DNA from 4 places in the Peribacillus sp. R9-11 genome. Region 1 is predicted to be linked to each of the others. Evidence: riboswitches for the same ligand, from Rfam matches in the RefSeq annotation. Region 1 holds a riboswitch; each other region holds the start of a gene.
The links. Region 1 has a riboswitch for cyclic di-AMP ahead of RE409_RS05100 (APC family permease). Riboswitches for the same ligand answer to the same signal wherever they lie in the genome.
Positions count from the first base shown of each region.

Region 2: another riboswitch for cyclic di-AMP. It lies ahead of RE409_RS16995 (cation:dicarboxylate symporter family transporter); the one in region 1 lies ahead of RE409_RS05100 (APC family permease).
Region 3: another riboswitch for cyclic di-AMP. It lies ahead of RE409_RS30485 (TrkH family potassium uptake protein); the one in region 1 lies ahead of RE409_RS05100 (APC family permease).
Region 4: another riboswitch for cyclic di-AMP. It lies ahead of RE409_RS01425 (cation:dicarboxylate symporter family transporter); the one in region 1 lies ahead of RE409_RS05100 (APC family permease).

Region 1 covers NZ_CP133763.1:1,068,942-1,072,826, forward strand. Annotated here, with positions in the region: gene RE409_RS05090 (cytochrome P450) at 1-423, opposite strand, end outside; gene RE409_RS05095 (hypothetical protein) at 847-987, opposite strand; cyclic di-AMP (ydaO/yuaA leader) riboswitch at 1,144-1,287, shown strand; gene RE409_RS05100 (APC family permease) at 1,439-3,265, shown strand; gene RE409_RS05105 (RhaT/GlcU family sugar-proton symporter) at 3,855-3,885, shown strand, end outside.
Region 2 covers NZ_CP133763.1:3,514,534-3,518,418, reverse strand. Annotated here, with positions in the region: partial or broken gene RE409_RS17000 (GyrI-like domain-containing protein) at 1-289, shown strand, start outside; gene RE409_RS16995 (cation:dicarboxylate symporter family transporter) at 884-2,146, opposite strand; cyclic di-AMP (ydaO/yuaA leader) riboswitch at 2,314-2,461, opposite strand.
Region 3 covers NZ_CP133767.1:8,196-12,080, reverse strand. Annotated here, with positions in the region: gene RE409_RS30495 (DUF2283 domain-containing protein) at 1-100, shown strand, start outside; gene RE409_RS30490 (potassium channel family protein) at 183-839, opposite strand; gene RE409_RS30485 (TrkH family potassium uptake protein) at 863-2,209, opposite strand; cyclic di-AMP (ydaO/yuaA leader) riboswitch at 2,553-2,695, opposite strand; gene RE409_RS30480 (hypothetical protein) at 2,997-3,197, shown strand; gene RE409_RS30475 (hypothetical protein) at 3,690-3,836, shown strand.
Region 4 covers NZ_CP133763.1:281,905-285,789, reverse strand. Annotated here, with positions in the region: gene RE409_RS01430 (class I SAM-dependent methyltransferase) at 1-289, shown strand, start outside; gene RE409_RS01425 (cation:dicarboxylate symporter family transporter) at 352-1,614, opposite strand; cyclic di-AMP (ydaO/yuaA leader) riboswitch at 1,787-1,934, opposite strand; gene RE409_RS01420 (efflux RND transporter periplasmic adaptor subunit) at 2,145-3,404, opposite strand; gene RE409_RS01415 (hypothetical protein) at 3,419-3,885, opposite strand, start outside.

The sequences.
Region 1 (3,885 bases):
CCGTTCTTTCTCATTTTCCCAAGTTGAAATATAGTCCATTGTTATATCAATCATATCCTGGGCATAATTGCTAATATGGGACTTTTTGAAAGAGGGTTGAATAAGCCTTCTCTGGCGCATGTGAACGTCTTTTTCGCTAGTAAGAAGTCCATCACCAACGAGTGGTTTTATAGCATTGCTGTCCTTTGATTTGACGAAGGATTTTTGTTTCGTTACAAGTATCTGCTTTATTAAATCCGGATTTGAAATGAGGTAAACATTTTGGAAAGGTCCAAAACGAAATTTTGCAACGTCTCCATATTCTTTTGATAAACGGGTAAGAAAGCCAAGTACATCTTTTTGAAACTCCTTTGTATGGCCAGAAATTAGTTTTCCATTTGGGACCATTGGAGTATCATATAAAACTTCATCATTTTCACTCAATGTTGTTTCTCTCCTTTCGGTAATAATAATTTCTTGTAATCATTCTATGAGAATAAGCTATATTGGTTTGGACAAGTTGTTAAAAGAAAGAGCACATAATTTTTAATTAGTTAATCATAATGAATATACGAGTCCTAAAGGGTGAGGGGAGATTACTAGATTTCCATTCGTACTCAACTAAAAATAAAGTTTTCTCTATAAGTTGAGTATAAAAAAATTACAAATCGTGAGAGCGTATTTTGAGATGATAAGAAACCACAAAGAGGAGAGAAGTACAAATGGTAGTTCCTAATTTACTGGTAATAAACAGGTGAGGAATTAAAGGTGTCTAGTGTAAAAAAACTCTGGGTGAGAGGAATCCAGAGTTTTTTTTGGGGGATAATCAGAAAGGAATTTCCTTTTGTTAATAAATAAGAGATGTATTCAGCTTCGTTCTTCCCTATCTCTATTTTGGTGCTGATCATTTTTTTCCATTGTAGGACCACCATATTGTTCGTTAATTTCTTTAACCACTTGATCTAAAAATTCATCAGATATTATTGGGTTATCATTTTTTTTGGGCATGTAATTCTCTTCTATCCTTTCTTGGTACCATGCGTCTTAATCACTAATGAAGTATTCGTTAACAACATAACCTCTCTAAGAAAAAATTATTCTTTTTGTTTGCAAATTTTTCATTTACTTTTCCGAATCACGGGAGTATGATATCAACAGTTTCATATTTCTAAATCGCTGAAACCTTATGGTACGGGGGAACCGTTATTAGGATTGTTTTACAATCCAAGGGGTGAATCCTTTCTAGGTAGGGCTACTCAAAGGTCCGAATCCGACAGCTAACCTCGTAAGCGTTATATGAGAAGGAAGGTGGAGCTTGTGAGACAAAAAAATGATGTCTGCAGGTCTATTTAACTATGACTTGTGGGCATTTTTCTATTTTATTCTTGTTTTTTTCGTAAAGTTTTTTTCATATAACTGGGCAAAATAAACTTAATTTGAAAAATGGCGGTGATTTCTAGTGTTATCTTCTATAAAGAGGTTCTTAATAGGTCGGCCTCTAAAATCTACTGCATTAGGTGACCAAAAGCTTAACAAAACAAAAGCTTTGGCCATATTATCTTCTGATGCTTTGTCTTCCGTTGCATATGGCCCGGAACAAATTTTAATTGTTTTAATTACAGTGGGTGCCGCAGCATTTTGGTATTCCATTCCTATCGCCATTGGTGTATTGATTCTGTTAATGGCTTTAATCTTGTCCTATAGACAAATTATCTTTGCTTATCCTCATGGCGGGGGAGCATACGTGGTTTCAAAAAATAATTTGGGTGTAAATCCTGGGCTGATAGCTGGAGGATCTTTGTTAGTCGACTATATCCTAACTGTGGCTGTAAGTGTTTCTGCGGGTACAGATGCCATCACATCTGCTTTTCCCAGCCTACATTCATATAATGTCGTTATTGCTATAATTTTTGTAATTCTTCTTACCATCCTTAACCTAAGAGGGGTAACAGAGTCGGCTTCCGTATTAGCCTATCCAGTGTATCTTTTCGTTTTAGCGTTATTCATTCTGATTGGTGTAGGTGTATACAAAATTTTGACTGGTGAAGTTTCCCCTGACTTACATGCATCAATCGGAACACCAGTAGCAGGGATCAGTTTATTTATACTTCTAAGAGCTTTTGCATCAGGTAGCTCTGCATTAACAGGAGTTGAAGCGATTTCCAATGCGATTCCAAACTTTAAAAATCCAGCGCCTAATAATGCTGCAAAAACATTAATAGCAATGGGTTCCTTACTTGCTGTGTTATTTACGGGTATTGTATTCTTAGCCTATTATTTAAGCATTGTTCCTAGCGCAGAGGTAACTGTTGTTTCACAAATTGCTGAAGAGATATTTGGACGCAACTTTATGTATTTCTTTATCCAAGGAACGACAGCATTAATATTAATTCTTGCTGCCAACACTGGCTATTCTGCTTTCCCTTTGCTTGCGGTAAATCTTGCAAAGGATAAATTCATACCAAGGGCGTTTACAATTAGAGGAGACCGATTAGGATATTCCAATGGAATTATCATACTAGGACTTGCATCAATCATCTTAATAATCGCATTTGGAGGACATACAGAAAATCTTATTCCACTTTATGCGGTAGGGGTATTTATTCCATTTACGTTGTCTCAGTCCGGGATGATTGTTAAATGGATTCGCGAAAAGCCAAAAGGATGGATGATGAAATTAACCATTAATTCAATTGGTGCCATTATTAGCTTTATCGTCACGATGATATTCTTTTTAACCAAATTTACTCAGGTTTGGCCTGTTTTGATTTTTTTACCTATCATCATTGTTATTTTTCATCGAATTAGAAAGCATTATGAAGCAGTTGGTGACCAACTTAGGATTACAACTTGTGAGCCTATATTACCAATAGAAGGGAATATTATTATTGTACCTGTGGCTGGTATAACGCATGTGGTTGAGAACTCCTTAAATTATGCTAAATCTCTTTCAGCACATCAGGTTATTGCCGTTTATGTTGCTTTTGAAAGAGAAGATGAAAAAAAATTCGAAGAAAAATGGAAGAAGTGGCAACCAGATGTTAGACTCGTCACACTGAACTCTTATTACAGAAGTATCATTCAGCCATTAACTAAATTTGTAGATACAGTTGAACATAAAGCGAGGGAATCTAACTATAAGGTTACTGTAATCATTCCACAATTTATTCCGAAGAAAGGCTGGCACAATATTCTTCATAACCAATCTAGTTTACTGATCCGTGCCTACTTACTTTATAGAAGAAATGTAGTTATTACGACAGTACCTTATCATTTGAAGAAATAAAAATATATAACAAGTGATTCCACAGACAGCCTTACTTTGCTGTATTCTCTACCGAAAGAGCAAACCTTAACAGGGTTTGTCTACAGTTTTTTTGAGGGGTTGTAAAAATTCGAACGTTGATTGGAACGTAGGGCACTAAGCTTTCCGCGGGCGGTCAGGGAGCCTCCTCGGCGCCTTTGCGCCTGTGGGGTCTCCCTTGGACACGCTTTTCCCGCAGGAGTCTTGCACCTTCCGCTCCAATGAACTTTGTTTTAACAATTAGAAATAAACACTTTTGCCTACAGTCAGTCTTAGAGCAAACCTTAACTGGGTTTGCTCTTTCTTCAATTTACGCTCTATATTGAGAAAAGAGGGTTGCCGCTGGCAATCCTTTTTATGTTGGACAATATTTCTGAAGCTGAATTTGTCTATCCTTTTGAATTTATCATTATCATTCATTAGATTAATTGGTTATTAGATGATCAAAATCTAAGAAGTTTTCATTGATAAAATTACCATGGCTCAATTTCCTTAATGAGAACATATTAAAAAAAGACAAAATAAAATTTCCTGATTTAATGTTTTGAACATACATATGTGGGGGTTGAAGATGGATATATTATTAGCTCTCTTACCGGCAC
Region 2 (3,885 bases), 2.4 Mb from region 1:
GTTGGAGGAAAAAGGGGAGCTTGATCATTATATAGGCGTAGCCTCAACGAGGGAGTGCCCAGATAACTTAACACTGCTTGAAGTTGATGCATATATATGGGCGGTATTCGAAGCAGTCGGACCTTTTCCTGAAACACTGCAAAATGTATGGGGACGTATTTATTCCGAATGGTTTCAATCCTCTAACTATGAACAAATAGAAGGTCCAGAAATCCTTTGGAACGAAAAAAAAGATGTAACCTCACCAACATTTAGAAGTGAAATATGGATTCCTGTTTTGAAAAAGTAAGCATAGGCGAAAGATTTATGCGAAGAGCTGTTTCGACAGCTCTTATTTTTTTACTCAACTACCAGTTACTTTACTTCAATAATGGCTAAGGTAATCTTTTTTATTATGGAACTATCGGGGCAGGTTAGCATTCCTGTAGATAGCTATTTTTTGATTTTGAAAAAAATAGAGCTCCTCAGTAAGATATGAGTGTAGATACCATTCTAACTCAAAACCTTAAGGAGGAAGCCCTAATATGAAGTTTAAAATGCAAGACAAACAAAATCACCTAATACTTAATGAGCAAGGCAAGTATTAGTCCTGTGAGGAAGAAACAATATCACTCTCATCTCATCCATTTAAAGAAAAGGTTTCCTTTACGATAATACCTTTATTGAATTTTTTCATACGAGATTAACGAAGGAAGTAAAGCCTTAAAAGAAAGTAAATGGTAATTGAACATCTGGCAATCTGGCATTTTCATGTTTAAGACTTCTGACTGAGACAAAATGAAAGTCACTAAATTTGGAAGCAGGAAGGAATGATCTGACGTGAAGGTAAACAGAAAACTACACCAAAAAAATCCAGAGTGACACACTACTCTGGATTTTAATATTAAGATACTTGTTCTAGATTTTTATTATTGGCAGGAGGGTGGAATTGACCTTCCCATTTAGAAATAACGATTGCTGCAAGTGCATTACCTACAACATTCACTGCCGTACGACCCATATCAAGAATACGGTCAATACCAGCAATAAATGCTAAGCCTTCAATTGGAATACCGACGGTGCCTAGTGTTGCCAAAAGGACGACGAAGGAGACACCTGGTACACCTGCAATTCCTTTAGATGTAATCATCAACACTAGCATTAAGGTAATTTGCTGCATGATGCTCAAATCAATTCCATACATTTGAGCAATGAAAATGGCTGCTAATGCTTGATATAACGTAGAACCATCAAGGTTGAAAGAGTAGCCTGTCGGAATTACGAATGATGCAATATGTTTTGGACATCCGGCCTTCTCCATTTTTTCCATGATTTTTGGGAGGACGGATTCCGAACTAGCTGTTGAAAATGCTAAAATTAACTCTTCTTTTAGAAGCTTAATCAATTTAAAAATACCAAACCCTACTACTTTAGCAATAATTCCAAGAACGACAAGTACAAAGAAAAGCATTGTTCCATATACTGAAAGCGCTAACTTACCTAAAGGAATTAATGACGCCAAACCGAATTTAGAGATTGTTACCCCTATTAGTGCAAATACACCGACTGGAGCGAATTTCATAATCAAGTTGGTTAAGTAGAACATCCCTTCTGCCGTACCTTGGAAGAATCGAAATACCGGTTTACCTTTTTCTCCAATTGCGGCAATACTAACGCCAAATAATACAGAGAAGAAAATAATGGCTAGCATATCGCCTTCTACCATCGCTTTAATCGGATTCGATGGTACGATGTGAACAATTGTATCTACAAAAGATTCATGCTGCTTAGTTTCTGCTGTATCTACATAACTGGATATATCTGTTTGTTCAAGCTGGTTCATGTTTATACCAGCGCCCGGCTGAAGTAAATTAGCGGAAACCAGACCAACAAGAATTGCTATTTGCGTTACTACCACAAAGTATAAAAGTGATTTGGCACCAATTTTACCTACTGATTTCAAATCGCCTACCCCTGCAACGGCAACAATCAGACTTGAAACAATGATTGGTACAACAATCATTTTAATCATGCGTAAGAACATATCTCCCAATGGTTGTAAATAGCCTTGGGCAGTCTCATTACCATAAAAAATGGCACCAACAATAATCCCTAGAATTAATCCAATGAATATTTGGCTAGCTAAACTTAATTTAATTTTCTTCATTTACTTTCCTCACATTCCATAAGTTCTTTGATGTAAAAACATTTTGTCTCGTAAGGGATACAAGTTATTAAATAGAAAGAAAGTGAATTTTATTTTTTGAAAATTCTGTCTTTATACCGAAAGAAAAGACACTTCATTTGTCGATTCCTATTGGCGTGACTATTCATACATGTTCCCTTTAGACTCTGACGAGGTTAGCTGTCGGGTTAGGAATTGGAAACACAAATACCCTATCATCTCTGAATTCACCCCTAGCGGAAAATATCAGCAAAATGGTTTCCCCGTTCTATTAATAAGATTAAGAGAACCAACTTATAATAAAAATATTAATCTGTAAATATTTATTATAGGATTTAGGGGCACGCCATCTTTCTCTACGATTATAAAAATTCATCCTCTTTTTTAGAGTGGGCTCATTGAAAATACGATGATTCAAATGATATTAATACATGAGACATTTAAAATCTTTTTAAAATCGCAAGTTTGATATAAAGTTTGGTAATCTTTGAGATATGTGTGTGGTGTAAATCCCCATTTACGCTTCCTCTTTTACCAATTTCATCCTCCTTTTTTAATCTATGTAGTTCTATTCAGTGATTATAAAATACTTCCTTTCTTCCTTATTTTTAAGGGATGAATCAATAATGTAACATTAAAATGAAGCGCTTACAATAATTATTTAAAGAAAATTCGGGAATATAAGACTTTTTTCGACATTTTTCGATAATTTCCATACTGAGCACACACCACCATTATTGTTCTCAATATAAACACTTAATTATTTTTATATATCGGATAGTTCCTACATTTTTCAAGGTAAACTTGATTGATTTTCAGCCATAACAGTTCCCTTTTTTCATTTTTTTCTTCTATCGTGTAATTTAGACTTACAGTGTGTTAAAGTTTATTCCTTGGAAAATACCCGATGATTTTGTGATAGTGGTAGAAAATGGCATACCAATTGGTCAATTGAAGCTTACAATACGACAGTCAGAGGCAATGAGATTGGTTATGTAAATCTATTATCTAAATCTATTATCTAATTCCTGAAAAACGTCGAGCTGATTTAGGGAGGAATTTACATGAGTATGCTCTAAAGTTTTTTCAAAACAAGGGAGTAACTGAGTATCATCTTCGACACTTAAACATTACCCAAAGTCGCTTTCAGCCTAATAGAATTACGTTTGAGGCTAAATTAAAAAAGGTCCATTTTGTTGGTTCAAAAAGAGTGGTATAGTGTGTATCAGGCTCTCAGGAGATTGTTGTTAACCTATCTGATGAGGAGCAAATGGATTATCTAGGTGAGAGTATTTGCTTGAGTGCTAGAAAAGACTTGGTAAAAATACTTTAATATGTCGGTAAGCTCTGTTAAGAGGAACCTTTACAGAGCTTTTTTCTATTCAAGTATCGGGACAGCAGCGTAAACTTTCATTTATGAGAGAAAGCAGAGGATAACCACGAAAAAAAGAATAGTTTTTTACCATTATCCTTTTTTTGGCTTATTACTCTGTTTCAAATACTAAATAGGTCTTTTGATTATTTACGTATGTGATCTCATTTTCCAAACCTATTTGACAAACATATTAGAGTATGGCTTCCCTAAAATATAAACTGGAAGGATTAAAGTCTTTTAGTATACTTATTTATTTTTCGGAAATGGCATACTCAGATCGTTATAATCCGATTGATTACGCTAGTGAGGGTATAAAATATCTCCATCGATTTCTTTTTAATGAACA
Region 3 (3,885 bases), on a different replicon from region 1:
AATAGTGTTTCACTTTTCGGATGCTGACTGTTTAGATTTTATAGGGATTGATATTTATGACACAGATTCATACGATGAGACATTCTTAATTGGCGGATAAGCCCAATCTTTTTTAGGTCATCTCGTACAGCGAAAGCCGGAACCAATGAAAGGGTAGCCTGCTCCTTGGTTAGGGACCTAGGTTATTCAATATTTGCAAACACGGCTAGATCTTCTTTATTACCAACCACTAAAAGCATATCTTTTTCAAGGATATTCTGATCAGGTGATGGAGCTATGATAATTTCTCCATTACTCACGATGGCAATAACACTGATATTATATTTCGCACGTAAATCAAGCTCTCTGAGACTTTTTCCTGTCATGCTTATGGGTATAATGATTTCCTCGATATTGTATTCTTTTGAGAGTTCTATATAGTTCAGCATGTTGGGTGATAGGAGTTGATTAGCGACCCGTTCACCCATATCTCTTTCAGGGTAGATAACCCAGTCAGCACCAACTTTAGCGAGCACTTGACCGTGATGTTTATTTAGAGCTTTTGCTATTACCTTTTTCACTCCTAGTTCCTTTAAAAGCAATGTAGTTAAAATGCTTGACTGCATATCATTTCCGATGGCTACGATGACACAATCAAAATTACGGATTCCAATGGATTTTAGTGCCTCTTCTTCGGTAGTATCAGCCATAACTGCATGAGTTACACTTAATTCTGCATTCTCGACTCTTTCCTCGCTTACATCAATACCCAAGACTTCTTGTCCGGCTGTATATAATCTATGAGCTACACTCGTTCCGAATCTTCCTAAACCGATAACGGCATATTGTCGTTTTCCCATCTTTAACACTCCCTCATTAATGATTAACCAATCATGATTTTGCCTTTTGGACGGCGGAATGGATCTGGTTTACGTCTCATTGCGATAGCAAAAGCAAAAGTCAAAGGTCCAACCCGGCCCGCAAACATTGTGAAAATAATGAGCATCCGACCAATGGGGGATAATTCAGGGGTTAATCCCATTGAGAGACCCACGGTAGCAAATGCTGAAGTGGCTTCAAATAAAACCGTCAAGAAATCACTTCCGGTTTCTGTAATAGTCAGCAGAATGGTGATGGTTGAAACGATAAATACCCCGATGGAGGTAACGGATAATGCTTTAAATATCGTTTCATTCACAATGCGGTACCGAAACAATACCACATCTTCTTTTCCTTTAATCTGTGACCAAACCGTTCCAATCAGCGTCGCTAATGTGGTGGTTTTAATCCCACCGCCAGTCGATCCCGGTGAAGCCCCAACAAACATCAAGAAAATGATCAGCAGCAATGTGGGTTGTGTTAAATCAGGGATATTCAATGTATTAGAACCTGCTGTTCTCGGAGTAACGGATTGAAACAAAGAAGCCAACGTTTTCCCCATGAAAGATAAAGGCTGCAATGTTTTGGCATTTCCAAATTCAAATATAAAGATTAAGATGGCCCCGCCAATTGTAAGGATTAAGCTAGCCATCAGTACAACCTTCGTATGTACAGACAAACGATGGGTATCACGGTATTCGTAAATTTCATTCATCACGATAAATCCTATACCGCCTAATGTGATCAGGGAAGCGACTGTAAGGGTTACGAAAGGATCTGATGCATAAGTAGTCAAGCTCCTAAACCCTCCCATTAAGTCAAAGCCCGCATTATTGAAATTGGAAATCGAATGAAAAAGGCCGTAATAGATTGCTCTGCCTATTGGCATGTCAAAAGAAAAGCGAATCGATAGTATAACGGCACCTGAAATTTCAATAATGGCAGTGTAAATTAAAATCCTTTTTACTAACTTAACTACACCTGCCATAGATAAATTATTTAAAGACTCCTGCAAGACTAACCGGCCTTTTAAAGAAATTCTTTTGCCTAATAAGAAAAAGAAAAGCGTCGCAAATGACATAAACCCCAAGCCGCCTATTTGAATGAGTGATAAAATGACCAACTCTCCAAATGTTGTAAAAGTGGTTCCCGTATCTACTACGACAAGCCCTGTTACACATGTAGCAGAGGTTGAGGTAAATAAAGCATTTAGAAAAGAAAGACCATTCCCATTTTCAGTGGAAATCGGCAGGGTTAATAAATAGGCTCCAACAAGTATCAGGAAGGCAAAGCCAAGTACAAGAATTTTTGGTGGATCTAACAAATCTTTTGCTTTTATCAAATTGATCATCCTTACCCTGTTAATGAATTAGCAACCTACTAACAAACGTAATATATCCACAGATAACTAACCATTATCGAGTGATAGGGTTAGTATTTCGCTCGTACTGCATTCCATTCGTCATCCATCTAGATAAACAATCAATAGACCAAGTTCCTTTTGCTATACATGCGTCCATTCTGCACAAGCCCTTTTATTTGTGAAAAAAGGTATTCATTATCCTTAATCAAGCTTAGGTAATGCTCTTTGGAAAATCCTTTTTTAAAGCATAATAAAAAGACCTACATAACATCTGGCTGCTATTTTGTTACAGAAAAGCAAACAAAAAAGCCCCTGAAATAGGCGGTCTTATGACCTCCTTCGCTTTAGCCGACGAAGTTAGCTGACGGGTAGGATGGCGAAAGAGCTGATCTCATCCTTTCTGCAAGGCAGAATTAACCCCAAATGATTGGTTCCTCCGTACTCAATTTACTTGAGTTTAGGCCGAAATGCATTAAATTGATAAACGTATTCTACTCCCATCATTTACTAGTTGTAAACCCCTAAATTGTAAAAAAAATTTGCTAGAACAAAACAGAAAATTTACGTTTTTTTTACATATTAAAAACTTATTGACAAAAATTAGTTGGGACATTATGATAGGTTCGATAAATTTGAAAAATAACATCCAGTAATTTTATGTTTCTAATAAATAAATATATGGTATTTCCTTTTGGAATTAGATACAGAAAATCTCAAAGTTTATTGAATTCGTATTTTGAAATTTTAATACATTATATAAAAAAGGCGGGCAAGTATGGAGAAGACGTTTAATAGATATGTTGTTAACGCTACAGGTAAAGGTGGACAGACGTATTTAACTCAATGCCAGGATAAAGATGCACTAAGGAAATGGATAGCCGATCATGAGGATCAAATAATAATGAATGAGTTAAGGATAACAGATAAGAAAAAGAATCCATTGATAAATTTTTTTTTCAAAGGTAATATCATCTGAATTCATAGGTCCTTATTAACTGGATCATGAAAATAATTGAACATTAAAAGTTAGTAGAGGGTCAAGCATATTGAATAATAATTCACTCATTATGTCCTTTTTCAGTATTTCAACTATTTAAATTCCTGCGTTAATCAGGCAATCTGAAGCTTAACATCCATATTACGTTATATTTTCAAACTCATTTATATTGAATGAGTTTTTTTTGTGTATATTAAATATTGCGATGGAAATATTCAAAAAAGCTTAAAAGATTTGGATGTAATAGAGAATGTGATATCGAAAATGGCTCTAAAGGAAATGAGTAAAAAATCATGGAAGATTACCTTGATCCATAAGATATAAGGCATAACTTTTTCCTCATCAGTTTTCGATATTATGAGGAAGTTAGAGTATATGTCATATGGTAGTGTATATTCTCACAAGCCATTTACAAATTTTAAAGAAGAGAAGTAATAAAAAGGATTTATAGATTCATTGGCTTATGTAAATATGCAACGTGGGAAACATTATCCACTAGTGACTAACGGGGAAAGAATTTACAAAGATAAAAGCATTTTCGATTACTCTGCTAATAAACAAGAAGTTAAAGGTAGTGTGTCATTGGCAAATTATGCATTAGCGAACAATGAGTCGTAAGAAAATTGGAAATCAGATCCAGTCGAGGCGGGGGAAACCTCGCCCTGGA
Region 4 (3,885 bases), 790 kb from region 1:
CCGTGACAAAAATGAAAATTACCTGAATTTTTGGGAGCAGGAAGAAATGATTTGGTGTGAAGGTAAACAGGATGACCGGCTATATGAGTTTGGTGATATATTCACTTCTGGAAAGACCCTACAAAAAGATACCTTTCTTCATATACCTAATCAACGGGAGGTCTTTGACAGTCTCAATGAAGCAGGTTTTACTTTCCTAGAAAGTTTTTACCGAAGTGAATTATTCCATGAAAGCGATGATGTCATCACTTTCTCATCAGATTGCCGCTTCTGGATTGTTCAAAAGTAAGAATTAGTTTTTCAAAATTCACAAAAAAAACCAGAGTGACATATCACTCTGGTTTTTTTATATTAAGAAACTTGTTCTAGTTTTTCATTATTGGCAGGAGGGTTGAATTGACCTTCCCATTTTGAGATAACAATTGCTGCAAGTGAATTACCAATAACGTTTACTACTGTACGGCCCATATCAAGAATACGGTCTATACCAGCAATAAATGCTAAACCTTCAATTGGAATACCAACTGTTCCTAATGTCGCTAAAAGAACTACGAAAGATACACCAGGTACACCTGCAATCCCCTTAGATGTGATCATTAACACTAACATTAGTGTAATTTGTTCATAAGCGCTTAAATCAATCCCATACATTTGAGCGATGAAGATAGCTGCTAACGCTTGATATAATGTAGAACCATCAAGGTTAAAAGAGTATCCTGTCGGAATAACAAACGTAGCAATATGTTTCGGACATCCCGCTTTCTCCATTTTTTCCATGATTCTCGGAAGAACTGCCTCAGAACTTGCTGTCGAGAACGCAAGAATTAATTCCTCTTTTAGAAGCTTAATCAACGTAAAGATATTGAACCCTACAAATTTTGCAATAAGACCCAGAACGACAATTACAAAGAAAATCATTGTTCCGTATACAGAAAGCGCTAACTTACCTAATGGAATTAAAGATTCCAAACCGAACTTGGAGATGGTCACACCGATTAGTGCAAATACCCCGATAGGAGCAAATTTCATGACCATATTAGTTAAGTAGAACATTCCTTCTGCTGCACCTTGGAAGAAACGGAATACAGGTTTACCTTTTTCACCGATAGCCGCAATACTAAGTCCAAACAAAACAGAGAAGAAAATGATTGCTAGCATATCGCCTTCTACCATAGCTTTAATTGGATTGGATGGCACAATGTGAACAATTGTATCCACAAAAGATTCATGCTGCTTAGTTTCTGCTGTATCAACATAGGTAGAAATATCAGTTTGTTCTAGATTGTTCATATTTACACCAGCACCAGGCTGGATAATATTCGCGGAAACTAGACCAACAGCAATCGCTATCATTGTTACCACCACAAAGTATGAAAGTGATTTAGCTCCTAGTTTACCTACTGCTTTTAAATCACCTACACCCGCAACTGCAACGATAAGACTTGACACAATGATTGGTACTACAATCATTTTAATCATTCGTAGGAAAATGTCTCCGAATGGTTGTAAAAAGTTTTGGGCTGTCGCATTACCATAAAAAATGGCACCAACAATAATCCCTAGAATTAAACCAATAAAAATTTGGCTAGCTAAACTTAATTTAAATTTCTTCATTTACTTTCCTCACCTTCCATAAAGTCTTTAAAGCAAAAACATTTTGTCTCGGTAAGGGAAACAAGATACTAATAGAAAGAAAGTAATTTTTCTTTTATTGAAAAACTCTATCTTTACGCCGAAAAAAAAGACACTTCATGTGTCGATTTCCTATAGGCGTGAATATTCACACATGTTCCCTTAAAGACGCTGACGAGGTTAGCTGTCGGGTTAGGAATTGGAAACACAAAAGCCCTTTCATTTCTGAATTCACCCCTAGCGAAAAAAATCCGCAAAAATGGGTCCCCCGTTCTTGTAATAAGATTAAGCGAATACTTAATAATAAAATATTATACTAAAAATGTTATTCTGTAAATATTTTTTCTTGTCCCTTTAAGAAAAAACCTTTGCAAATGTCTGAATATTCTGTATTAGTGACTATTTTACCTATAATAACACATTCTCTATTTTGCTTAATTTTGTTATATGGATATATAAATAACAATAAAACTGATTGATATATCCCCTCTCTCGAATAATGAAAAAATGGATTATTTTTCTAACATACCCAGTAATATATACCTCACCTTTTCCCGAGTGGTGAATTTTTTATAACTAGCAGATTTCACCTTCTCAAACTGAATTGGAGTAACAAAATAAGAATGATTTTTCACAATCCTATTCGGTTCTATTAGAATAACATCACCTACCGCCGGTCCCTTTATGAGTTCTTGCTTTCCTTCTGCTTTAAGCCCTTTTGTAATATAGTGTTTATCCACATAGCCTTTTTTAGTCAATTTGTAGACATGCGGCTTTTTTTTATGATGTACTGCCTCTACAGGGATAGAGGGTACACCCGCTTTCTCATTGGTTATTACAGTAAGATTGACTTTTGACCCTACCAACAAAGGTTTAGTTTCTTCATCTCCTGGCTCAATCAATGCCTGAAATGGAAATCTGTTATCTTTTTTTAGTGATGGCTCCTCTTCTGGATAAGAATGTATACGACCTATTGTTCCGTTCAACGCCTTTTTTAAATCAGGGGAACTTGCCTTTATAGTCATGCCCACTTCAGCTTTTTTCATCTCCTCTTCAGAGAAATCCCCTTCAATTGCCACATTTGTTGAAACAATGGATATAATGGGATTATTCAGGTTTTTATTGATGTTTTTTACAACACCATCAGCCTCACTCGCCGTCTCAACCGCGCCTTTTTGCTCCTCAATTGAACTTAATTGAGCATCCAGCATAACAACCTTTTCTTCCAAGCGGTTTTTTTCAAGTTCCAGCTTGTACATTTCTTGCTCAATATTACTTTCAATCAAGTCTGAAGAGGTAGTTGTTATATCAATATTTAAGCTCTTTTCTATCGAATTATCGATTACTGCTTTATTAGAATTACTTGTCAAACTTCCTTGATAAGCTTTCAACTTATCAATGTAATCATTAATCCCCACCATTTCACCCTCAGCGGCAGTTTTTTCCGCTTCTAGATTTCCTTTGAGAGCATCAAGTTCGGGTGTAGTATATTCAAACAACGAAGATCCAGCCGTTACCTCATCTCCCTCTTTTACAAGGAATTTCTGAAAATCATTTTTCTTGGTATCGAAATAGATATCATACTCTTCTACAGGTTTAACTACCCCTTTTGTTTGAATAGTATCCGTAATTGTATCTTTTTTTACCTTTGTCCAGTTTTCGACAAAAACAGTTCGTTCTACTTTGCTTTCTTTCTTTTCAATAAGGTAAAAGTTAACGGTTATTAACGCAGCCGATGCCACTGATACGGCTGCAATTTTCCATTTTTTCATTGTTTTCACCCACCTTATACAAATACGCCCACTTGGATGTACGCTAAAAAGGCTTTAACAAACCACGTGGCCAGATAGAATAGAACAATCATTAAAAGCACCAAATAATTATTCCGTTCTGAAAATTCCTTTAAATAGAAATATTGCAGAGCAATAATCAGAAATTGAAAAATGGTGATTTCACTGAAAAAGTGAATAAAGTAATCACTTCTGAGAAAGTACTGACTGATAACTCCCAATGAAAAAGGATTTGCATCGTTTCCGATATCCATTAATACTAATATAGGGATTAGAAACACCTTTTCTAATAATTGCAAACCAAGAATAATCATTTGAACGATTACTAATTTTATGTATGGGATATCTATAACAATCCAAAAGAATAGAGATGATAAAAATAAGTATATGGTAGGGTAAAATAGACCTGCTATTATATTGCCGCCTACTATCAACAACTTTCCCATTTCAAATTCACTAGAAT